3 regions of the Halomonas sp. AOP27-A1-41 genome follow, and region 1 is predicted to be linked to each of the others. Evidence: predicted binding sites of a transcription regulator. Region 1 holds the regulator's gene; each other region holds the start of a gene.
What was found. Region 1 encodes sigma-54, which starts transcription at its own class of promoters, with help from an activator protein. Its sites were predicted from a motif close to TGGCACNNNNNTTGCTNT; they were not measured.
Positions count from the first base shown of each region.

Region 1 (3,279 bases):
AGCGCCGCCGCGTGGTTAAAGACATTAGCCTGGAGATTGCTCAAGGCAGCGTGGTAGGCCTGCTTGGCCCTAACGGCGCGGGCAAAACCACATCGTTTTATATGATTGTGGGCCTGGTGAAGTCTGATGCGGGTACGGTGCGTATCGACGAGCAAGACTTAACCCGCGTTCCCATGCACGAACGCGCGATGGCCGGCATTGGCTATCTACCCCAGGAAGCGTCTATTTTTCGCAAGCTATCGGTTGCGGATAATATTATGGCGATTCTGGAAACCCGCAAAGATCTGGACAGGGCAGGACGAGAGCAGCGGCTTGAGGCCCTGCTTGACGACTTTCATATTACCCACATCCGTGACAGCTTGGGCATGAGCCTTTCCGGCGGCGAGCGGCGACGCGTCGAAATTGCCCGCTCCTTGGCCACAGAGCCCGCGTTTATCTTGCTGGATGAGCCATTTGCAGGTGTCGACCCCATCTCGGTTGGTGAAATCAAGAGCATTATTCGCGCCTTAAAACAGCGCCACATTGGCGTGCTAATTACTGACCATAACGTCCGAGAAACACTGGATATTTGCGATATCGCCTATATTGTCGGTGACGGCCACATCATTGCTGGCGGCAGCCCTCAGACTATCCTTGATAACCAAAAAGTGAGGGAAGTTTACCTGGGTGCTGATTTTCGCTTATGAATTTAATTTCACCGCTAAACAGTGATCTGCAGTAAAAATTTTATCAGTGGCATGCTTATTGCACTTGCACAACAACATGACTCGCACTAGGGTGAAGCTTTCCGATTAACGAGTGGTTCTCAGATGGTCATGAAAGCTTCTCTCCAATTGCGTATCGGTACGCAGCTGACCATGACACCTCAGCTGCAGCAAGCGATTGCACTGCTACAGCTATCGACATTGGATCTACGTCAGGAAATTCAGCAGGCACTGGATGCCAACCCAATGCTGGAGCAGGAAGACGAGTTCGGCGAGCAGGCGACCGTCGAAACACCCGACGAGGAGTGGTCAGAAAGCATTCCCGAGGAACTGTCTGTCGATAGCGACTGGTCTGACACTTACCAGGACATGGGTAGCTCTGGCAGCGAAGGCCCTGATTTTGAACGCCAGGCCGCGGAACAAAGCCTGCATGGACATCTCCTTTGGCAGCTGGCGATGACCGATTTTACGGCTCGTGAGCAGCTAATCGCCGAAAGCCTGATTGATGCACTGGATGCCAATGGCTACCTGACGCAGCCGCTCAACGATATCCGCGATGGGTTACGTGCTCAAAGCATCGAAGGTCTCAGCCAGCGAGAGTTGGAAACCACTCTGATGCGCTTACAGCAGTTCGAGCCAACGGGCGTCTTCGCCCGTGACTTGCGCGAATGTTTGATGCTTCAGCTTGCAACGCTCCCCGACGACACGCCCCTACTGGTTCCCGCGCGCCGATTGGTTCGCCAGTTTCTTGAAGCGCTGGGCAAAAATGACATGCGCCTATTAAAGCGCCGCCTAAGCCTGGACGATGAGCAGCTAGACGATGTGATCGGTCTGATCCGAAGCCTGGACCCACGCCCAGGCAGCGCTTATGGCGTCACCGACGATAGCTATATCACGCCCGACCTGGTCGTACGTCATGATCATGAAGGCTGGCACCTGGAGCTAAACCCTGAAGCCCTGCCCCGGCTGCGTATCCAGCCCGACTACGCCAGTTTAATCAAGCGTGCAGACAAGAGTCAGGATAACCAGTTTTTAAAAGAGCACTTGCAAGAAGCGCGCTGGCTAATCAAAAGCCTGTCCAGCCGCAACGACACGCTTCTACGCGTAGGGCGCGAGATTATCACTCGCCAAATCGGTTTTTTAGAGCACGGTGAAGAAGCGATGAAGCCGTTGATTCTTGCCGATATTGCCGAGGCGGTTGAGATGCACGAATCAACCATTTCTCGGGTCACCACACAAAAATATATCCATACCCCACGGGGTGTCTTCGAACTTAAGTACTTTTTCTCAAGCCAAATTAGCGGGCAAGATGGCGCAGACAGCCACTCAAGCACCGCGATTCGCGCCCGGCTTAAAAAGTTGATTCAAGATGAGCCTCCCGGCAAACCTCTTTCGGACAGTCGTTTGGTGACATTACTGGGAGATGGCGGCATCACAGTGGCACGCCGTACGGTGGCGAAATATCGTGAGTCGCTGGGCATTCCCTCATCAAGTGAACGTCGTCGTTTGCGTTAGTCGTTACAAGAGAAATGGCAAAACTCGCGACAGGGGCTTTGCAACACCGTAAAAAGGGTTACAATCGAAATTCAGTCCGATGGATAAGGAGCACGTCAATGCAAGTAAATATCACGGGTCATCATGTAGAACTGACTGACGCCTTGCGTGACTACGTTAATGAAAAACTTGAACGCATCGAACGTCATTACGACCACATCACCACGGTACAAGTCACCTTATCTATTGAGAAGGAGCGCCAACATGCCGCGTGCACCCTTCATGCGGCAGGCGCCGACTTACATGCCGACGCCGAAGATGTCGATATGTATGCCGCTATTGACGCCTTAGCAGACAAAATTGATCGTCAACTCGTTAAGCACAAGGAAAAAGCACAAGCTCGCGCCCAAGGCGCTGGCGTGCGTTAATTCAATGACGTTGGAAACCATCCTCCCCCCGGAGCGCGTACTTTACGACGTGCCCGGGGGCAGCAAAAAGCGGGTGCTGGAGTTTTTCAGCACCTTTATCGCTCAAAATACACCCAGTCTGGATAGCCAGGAAGTTTTCAGCCGACTGATCGGCCGGGAACGTCTTGGCAGCACGGGGATCGGTAACGGCGTCGCCATCCCCCATGCGCGCAGCCCACATTGCGTTACGCCTATTGCGGGTTTTTTAAAATTATCAGAACCTATTGATTTTGATGCTATTGATGGCGACCCGGTCGACCTCGTCTTTGTGCTGCTTGTTCCCGAAGAGGCTGACGACACGCATTTGTCGCTTTTGGGCCAAGTGGCCACCATTATGAATGATGCGAGCACACGCCAGGCATTACGCAAAACCAGCAGCCAGCACGATTTGCTTGACCTGCTAATGGGCAAGATTCGCGAACAGGCCGCTCCATAATCGCCCATAACGACTAACACATTTTCATGCGTTATCCCTTTTATACGTTCAATCAGAGAGAGCCACTATGCAACTGGTGATTATTAGCGGCCGCTCTGGCTCTGGCAAATCAATCGCATTACAAGCGCTGGAAGATATTGGCTATTACGCCATTGATAATCTCCCCGCCATGTTGCTT
Region 1 is NZ_JBQSXT010000001.1:300,097-303,375, reverse strand. It holds gene lptB (LPS export ABC transporter ATP-binding protein) at 1-686, shown strand, start outside; gene ACT3TC_RS01285 (RNA polymerase factor sigma-54) at 810-2,219, shown strand; gene hpf (ribosome hibernation-promoting factor, HPF/YfiA family) at 2,318-2,626, shown strand; gene ACT3TC_RS01275 (PTS sugar transporter subunit IIA) at 2,631-3,101, shown strand; gene rapZ (RNase adapter RapZ) at 3,169-3,279, shown strand, end outside.

Region 2 (3,279 bases), on a different contig from region 1:
CATAAGGAGCACGCCAGCTCACTTGCTTAGTATTATGCTTATTTCTTAACGCTAAACTCAGGGTAGGCTTCAAGACCACATTCCGCGATATCCACGCCTTCATACTCTTCTTCTTCGCTCACCCGGATGCCCATGATGGCTTTCAGCACCAGCCAGACCACCAGGCTTGTCAGAAACACCCAACCGAAGATACCCGCAATACCCATCATTTGAGCACTGAAGGACGCGCCATCATTGGTGATAGGCACCGCCAGCACGCCCCAGATACCCGCCACGCCGTGAACGGAAATAGCACCGACCGGATCATCCAGCTTGAGCTTATCAAGCGATACAATCGCTACGACCACAATAGCACCGCCCACCGCACCGATAATGGTGGCACCTAATGCCGTTGGCGAGAGCGGGTCAGCGGTAATCGCCACCAGGCCAGCCAGCGCACCGTTAAGCGCCATGGTCAGGTCCGCTTTACGGAACCACAGTTTGGCCAGGACCAGCGCGGCAATCACACCGCCAGCAGCGGCCGCATTGGTATTGGCAAACACCTGGGCGACGTTGTTGGCCGACTCGATATCCGAGACTTTTAGCTCAGAGCCACCGTTGAAACCGAACCAACCCATCCACAAAATGAACGTACCCAGCGTTGCCAACGGCATGTTGGCACCGGGAATGGCATGGATAGCGCCATCTTTACCGTACTTACCTTTACGCGGCCCCAGAATCAGCACGCCTGCCAGAGCAGCGGCAGCGCCTGCCATGTGAACAATACCCGAGCCAGCATAATCCGAGTAACCCACGCTGCTCAGCCATCCGCCACCCCACGTCCAGTAGCCAGAAACCGGATAGATAAAGGCGGTCATGACCACAGCGAAGGCCAAAAAGGCCCATAGCTTCATGCGCTCAGCGACCGCACCGGAAACAATCGACATGGCAGTAGCCACAAAGACAACCTGAAAGAAGTAATCAGCGCGCATGGAGTAGTACGGCGCATCTTCGCCACCCGCCAGCACTGAATCGACGCTGTTCTCAGTACCCAGCAGAAAGCCCAGGCTGGGCAAGAAGCCGCCTTCGCCGCTGGAGTACATGAGGTGATACCCCACCAGCAGATACATGGTGCAGGCAATCGCAAACAGCGCGATGTTTTTCGTCAGAATCTCGGCGGTGTTTTTAGCGCGCACCATACCCGCTTCAAGCATGGAGAAGCCCGCGGCCATCCACATGACCAATACACCGCACATCAAGAAGTAAAACGTGTCGAGCGCGTAGCTCAGATCAGCCAGTTCGTTCATTTGTTAGTTCCCCGTTGAACTACGAAGTAGCCCGGTAAGCCCCTGTTTAAACGGCATCAACGCCGCGTTCACCGGTACGAATTCGGATAACATCGTCGAGCGGTGTGACGAATACTTTGCCATCGCCGATTTTTCCACTGTTGGCGGCATTGCAAATGGCATCCATCACGCTTTCCAGGCGCGCATCGTCAACCGCCACTTCTACTTTTACCTTGGGCAGAAAATCGACCACGTACTCAGCACCCCGGTAGAGCTCGGTATGCCCTTTCTGACGCCCAAAACCTTTTACCTCTGTCACGGTAATGCCCTGCACGCCGTTGTCGGCCAGTGCTTCGCGGACATCGTCAAGTTTGAATGGCTTAATGATGGCGGTGATGAGTTTCATCCCATATCTCTCCTGCTGATAAGTCCTGCTAGATAGCTAGCGGCATTGCCGCTGAAAATGGCGATGCTCTACTAATGCGCATACCGTGCCATTAGCTAATTTCTTATTAATTTTTAGTGGCTTAACAAAAAATAAGGCGCTTTTACGCACACCCCAAGATCGCGAAAGGCGTAGGACGCAACCGATTGCACCAAAAAAGAACCGGCACGAACGGTTGGCGCACCATGATTGGGCGACGAGATAAACGAATAAATGCGCCAATGCCATACGCAATACATGCGTACTGGCGGCGGGTTGCGTATCCTTAAAATAGTGCCCACTTTTAAAGCATCATTATTTAAGGAGAGAACCATGACGCCCCAGGACCGTATTAGCCGTTTGGCACAACAGATTGGCGACCGCTTACAAAATGCGTCACAAGCGCCCGAAGATATTCAGAAAGGCGTTCAACAGGTGGTTCGTGGTGCCTTTGATCGGCTGGAGCTCGTATCGCGGGAAGACTTCGATATCCTGATGGACGTTCTACAGCGCACGCGCTCGCGGGTAGAAGCCCTGGAGAGGCAAGTAGCGCAGTTGGAAGCTACGCTGGAAGCGAGTCAGCCTGAGAAGCACCTGCCAGTCGCCACTAAGGCCGCTGCCCCAAAACCGGCTGCCAGCAGCACACTGAACGACGATAAGAAAAGCGATACATAAGCACAGCACTGGTAACGCCTGCCGCCACCAAAATGAGAACATCTATCATTGCGTTTTAATCTACCGATGATAGGATCACGATGATTTACGCGTTCTCTGGATAACCCACGAACCGCTCCTCTTTTCAAGCGTCGCTCTTTTGGGCGGCGTTTTCTCGCTGGGTTGATCACTGGATTACCAAGCCGCAGGGTCCTTATTGATGCCAACCTTTACGTCGTTAACACCATCGACACTTAGCCAACTGGGCCAAACGTTCGGCATTGACTATCTGTATGCCGGGGAGGGAATTGACGACCCCATTGCCCAAGGCAACGTCAGTGATTTGCCGCTCTCTTCTGCGCTGCATCTCACCCTGTCCGACCTTGCTGTTCGTCAACGCTATGTCTCCCGCTCTACGCAGACAGTGCCCTGGTTTCTAAGTGTTGTTTTGGAAGGCTGGATTGACATCGCCCAAGGCCAGAAGCGGCTGACTATAGGCGCGGGGCAGGGGCTTTGCGCACACTTTACCCCGCAGGCGCCGTTGATCGTTGAACAACCGGCACAGCCACGGCTGCGTACCCTCAATATTGCGGTACTGGCCACAATTCCTAATGCGTTGCCTAGCGCTCAAGCGCCTCAGCTGCATGCCTGGGCGCCACCTTCCACACTCTTTGCTCAGCTACGCGCGAGTTGCGAAGCGCCACTGGACGACTGGCGGCATTCACTAGTCTGGCAGGGGCTTGCCCTACAGCTTCTTGGGCACGGCTTACCCGCGCCGCCTGCCAGAGAGGGTAAACCTGCACGAGGCATCAAAGCCCGCGAACGCGAACAGCTTGCTCAATTGCATGCCGAGCTGCGCAATAACCCAATGACCGATTACTGCCTGAGCGGCCTGGCTCGTCGTGCGGCGATGAGCTCCAGTAGCTTGCGCCAGAA
Region 2 is NZ_JBQSXT010000011.1:34,520-37,798, reverse strand. It holds gene ACT3TC_RS09090 (ammonium transporter) at 39-1,286, opposite strand; gene ACT3TC_RS09085 (P-II family nitrogen regulator) at 1,333-1,671, opposite strand; gene ACT3TC_RS09080 (accessory factor UbiK family protein) at 2,023-2,364, shown strand; gene ACT3TC_RS09075 (helix-turn-helix transcriptional regulator) at 2,564-3,279, shown strand, end outside.
Region 2: a site for sigma-54 is predicted at 1,745-1,762, ahead of ACT3TC_RS09085 (P-II family nitrogen regulator). Genes of this name have one in related genera too.

Region 3 (3,279 bases), on a different contig from region 1:
GCGAGCCGGGCAAGTAGTCGGACCAGGCATCGCCGGCAACGGTTGAGGGCGTTTGCCAGACGATATCGAACTGGCCATTGTCCTGCACTTCGCCAATCAGTACCGGCTTAGTGATGTGGTGGTTGGGCATCATCGCCGCATAGCCACCCGAGAGATTGGGCACACTCACGCCGATAATGGCATCCTTCACCGCGCCTACATCGGTGGTACCCGCTTTACGCACCGCCTCGGCCCACATGTTGAAACCGATGTAATGGGCTTCCATTGGGTCGTTGGTGACCGCTTCTTCATTACCGGTGTGCTCAATCCAGGCGTCGATAAAGTCGTAGTTGTCATCGGTATCCACGCTCATGAAGTAGTTCCAGGCAGCCAGATGGCCAACGAGCGGCGCAGTGTCGATACCGGAAAGCTCCTGCTCACCTACCGAAAACGCAATCACTGGAATATCAGCGGCATCAATACCCTGGTTGGCAAGCTCGCGGTAGAACGGCACGTTGGCGTCGCCGTTGATGGTCGAGATCACCGCGGTAGACTTGCCCTCTTCACCGAAGCGACGAATCTCGGAGACGATGTTCTGCCAGTCGGAGTGGCCGAAGGGCGTGTAGTTGACCATGATGTCGTCGCCTGCCACGCCGTGCTCATCTTTCAGAAACGCTTCGAGAATGCGGTTGGTGGTGCGCGGATAGACATAGTCGGTACCCACCAGAGCAAAGCGCTCAATGCCGACTTCGTTAATCAAATACTCGACAGCGGGAATCGCCTGTTGGTTGGGCGCGGCACCGGTATAGAAGACGTTTGCAGACGACTCTTCTCCCTCGTACTGCACCGGGTAGAACAACAGACCATTGAGTTCTTCAAACACCGGCAGCACCGCTTTACGTGATACCGATGTCCAGTTGCCGAACACCACGTCTACCTCATACTGGGCCAGCAGCTCGCGGGCGCGTTCGGCAAACAGCGGCCAGTTGGAGGCCGGGTCCACTACCACGGCTTCCAGCTGACGACCCAGCAGACCACCGGCTTCGTTCTGCTGCTGGATCAGCATTTCAACAGTGTCTTTTAACGTCGACTCACTGATAGCCATGGTGCCAGAAAGGGAGTGAAGGATACCCACTTTGATAGGGTCATCATTGGCTGACGCATGAAACGATACCGAAAGGGCCAGTGCAGAAAGACCCAGCAGTGCCTGTTTTTTCAAGTTCATGTTTCGCATCCCCAAGCTGCAAGCGGGCAGCTAGATATTTGTCATTAATCAGGTGTACTCAATTGCCTGAAAGCGCCTGTAACTCGTCCTGCACATTGCACGATGCGTTCCACACTTTAAAAAAACATAAAAAATTCAACCATATAAAAAGTATACAAGTTGTTTTACAGGAGTTTTCCATCTTTGATTCAGGGTCTTAAAGCACTTCATTGGTGCTAAAGCGGTCTGATTCGCACGATAAAAGTGCATAAAAACTGTCCATTTTTATCCTTTTATCGCCAAGCTTCTGTTTTTAAAACATTTAGCATTTTCTTGGCCTGTGGTTTGCAAAATGACTTGTATACAAGACCATGGATAACCAAGGGCCAAACATGATGACCACACGCGGCTGGACACTCGAACAATGGCGGCAGGCATATAACGAGGGCGCAACCCCGGGAGCCTTACTCGGTGAATTGATCACGCAACTGGCCAAACTTGATAGTGCCGACAATACCTGGATTTCACTTCTCGACCAGGAGGGGCTGGCTCATGCCCTGGCAGCACTTCAAACACGTCTGGACGAGGCAGACGGCAAGATAGACAAGTTGCCGCTTTACGGCATTCCGTTTGCGGCGAAAGACAACATTGATGCCACCGGGTTTGCCACCACGGCGGGCTGCCCGGCCTACGCCTATCAACCCACCCGTGACGCTGCTCTGATTGACAAGCTGCGCGCCGCGGGCGCAGTACTCATCGGCAAGACCAATCTGGATCAGTTTGCCACCGGCCTGGTGGGTACCCGCTCGCCGTTTGGTGCCGTGGCCAATAGCTTCAATCCTGAAGTGGTGAGCGGCGGCTCGAGTTCTGGGTCGGCGTCCGTGGTGGCACGCGGGCTAGTGCCATTCTCACTGGGTACCGACACGGCAGGCTCCGGTCGCGTGCCCGCTGGCTTAAATAACCTGGTCGGGCTTAAACCCACCAAAGGCCTGTTCAGCATTGATGGTGTAGTACCGGCGTGCCGCTCGCTGGACTGCGTCTCCATCTTCTCGTTGACTGTCAATGATGCCGGGCAGATCGCCGAGCTAATGGCCGGCTTCGAGCCTGCCGACGCTTTCTCACGCAAGGCGCCAAGCGCCCTCCCCCTGGATGCCCCGGCCATACGCCGTCCTGGCCCGCTAGCCAGGCTTGCCATTCCCCAGTCGCCCCAGTTCTTCGGCGACGTGGTGGCTGAAAAGGCATGGCAAACGGCCGTGGAAAAATGGCAAAAGCTTGAAGGGGTAACGCTCGTCGAACTTGATTTTGCCCCCATGCTTGAACTGGCCGCCCTGCTTTATGAAGGGCCGTGGGTAGCAGAGCGCCACGCCGCCGTGGAAACCTTCATGGCCGAACATGCCCAGAACATGAATGACGTGGTGCGCGGCATTATTAGTAACGCGGGTAAATACAGCGCCACCGATACGTTCAAGGCGCAATACCGCAAGGAAGAGCTGGTTAGGGTGATCGATAATCTTTTGGATGATATCGATGGCCTGTTAGTCCCCACCGCCCCTACCGCGCCCACTATCGAAGCGGTTAATGCTGACCCGTTAACGCTCAATAGCCAGCTCGGCACCTATACCAACTTCGTTAACCTGGCCGATTTTTGCGCATTGGCGGTACCCGCCGGGTTCCGCGACGATGGACTGCCTTTTGGCGTTACCCTGGTGAGCGGCGCCTGGAAGGATCGGGAACTGCAGACCCTGGCCAGCCGCTGGCTAAATGCCCACCCGACGCCGCTGGGTGCCACTGACCAGGCACGCCCGCCGGAAACCGTTCATACCACCCTTGCCGTCCCCACCGTTCAGGTCGCTGTGGTAGGCGCTCATCTTTCCGGCATGCCGCTGAATACCCAACTGACCGAGCGCCATGCCTGGCGCGTGGCGTCCACGACAACGTCCGCCAATTACCGCTTGTTTGCCCTGCCCAACACCGTACCGCCCAAGCCCGGCCTGCAGCGCGTTCACGAAAACGGTGCCGCCATCATTGTTGAAGTATGGGAAATGGCCGCGTCGGAATTTGGCTCGTTTGTCGACCTGATCCCCGCGCCGCTGGGT
Region 3 is NZ_JBQSXT010000011.1:93,663-96,941, reverse strand. It holds gene urtA (urea ABC transporter substrate-binding protein) at 1-1,204, opposite strand, end outside; gene atzF (allophanate hydrolase) at 1,576-3,279, shown strand, end outside.
Region 3: a site for sigma-54 is predicted at 1,518-1,535, ahead of atzF (allophanate hydrolase). Genes of this name have one in related genera too.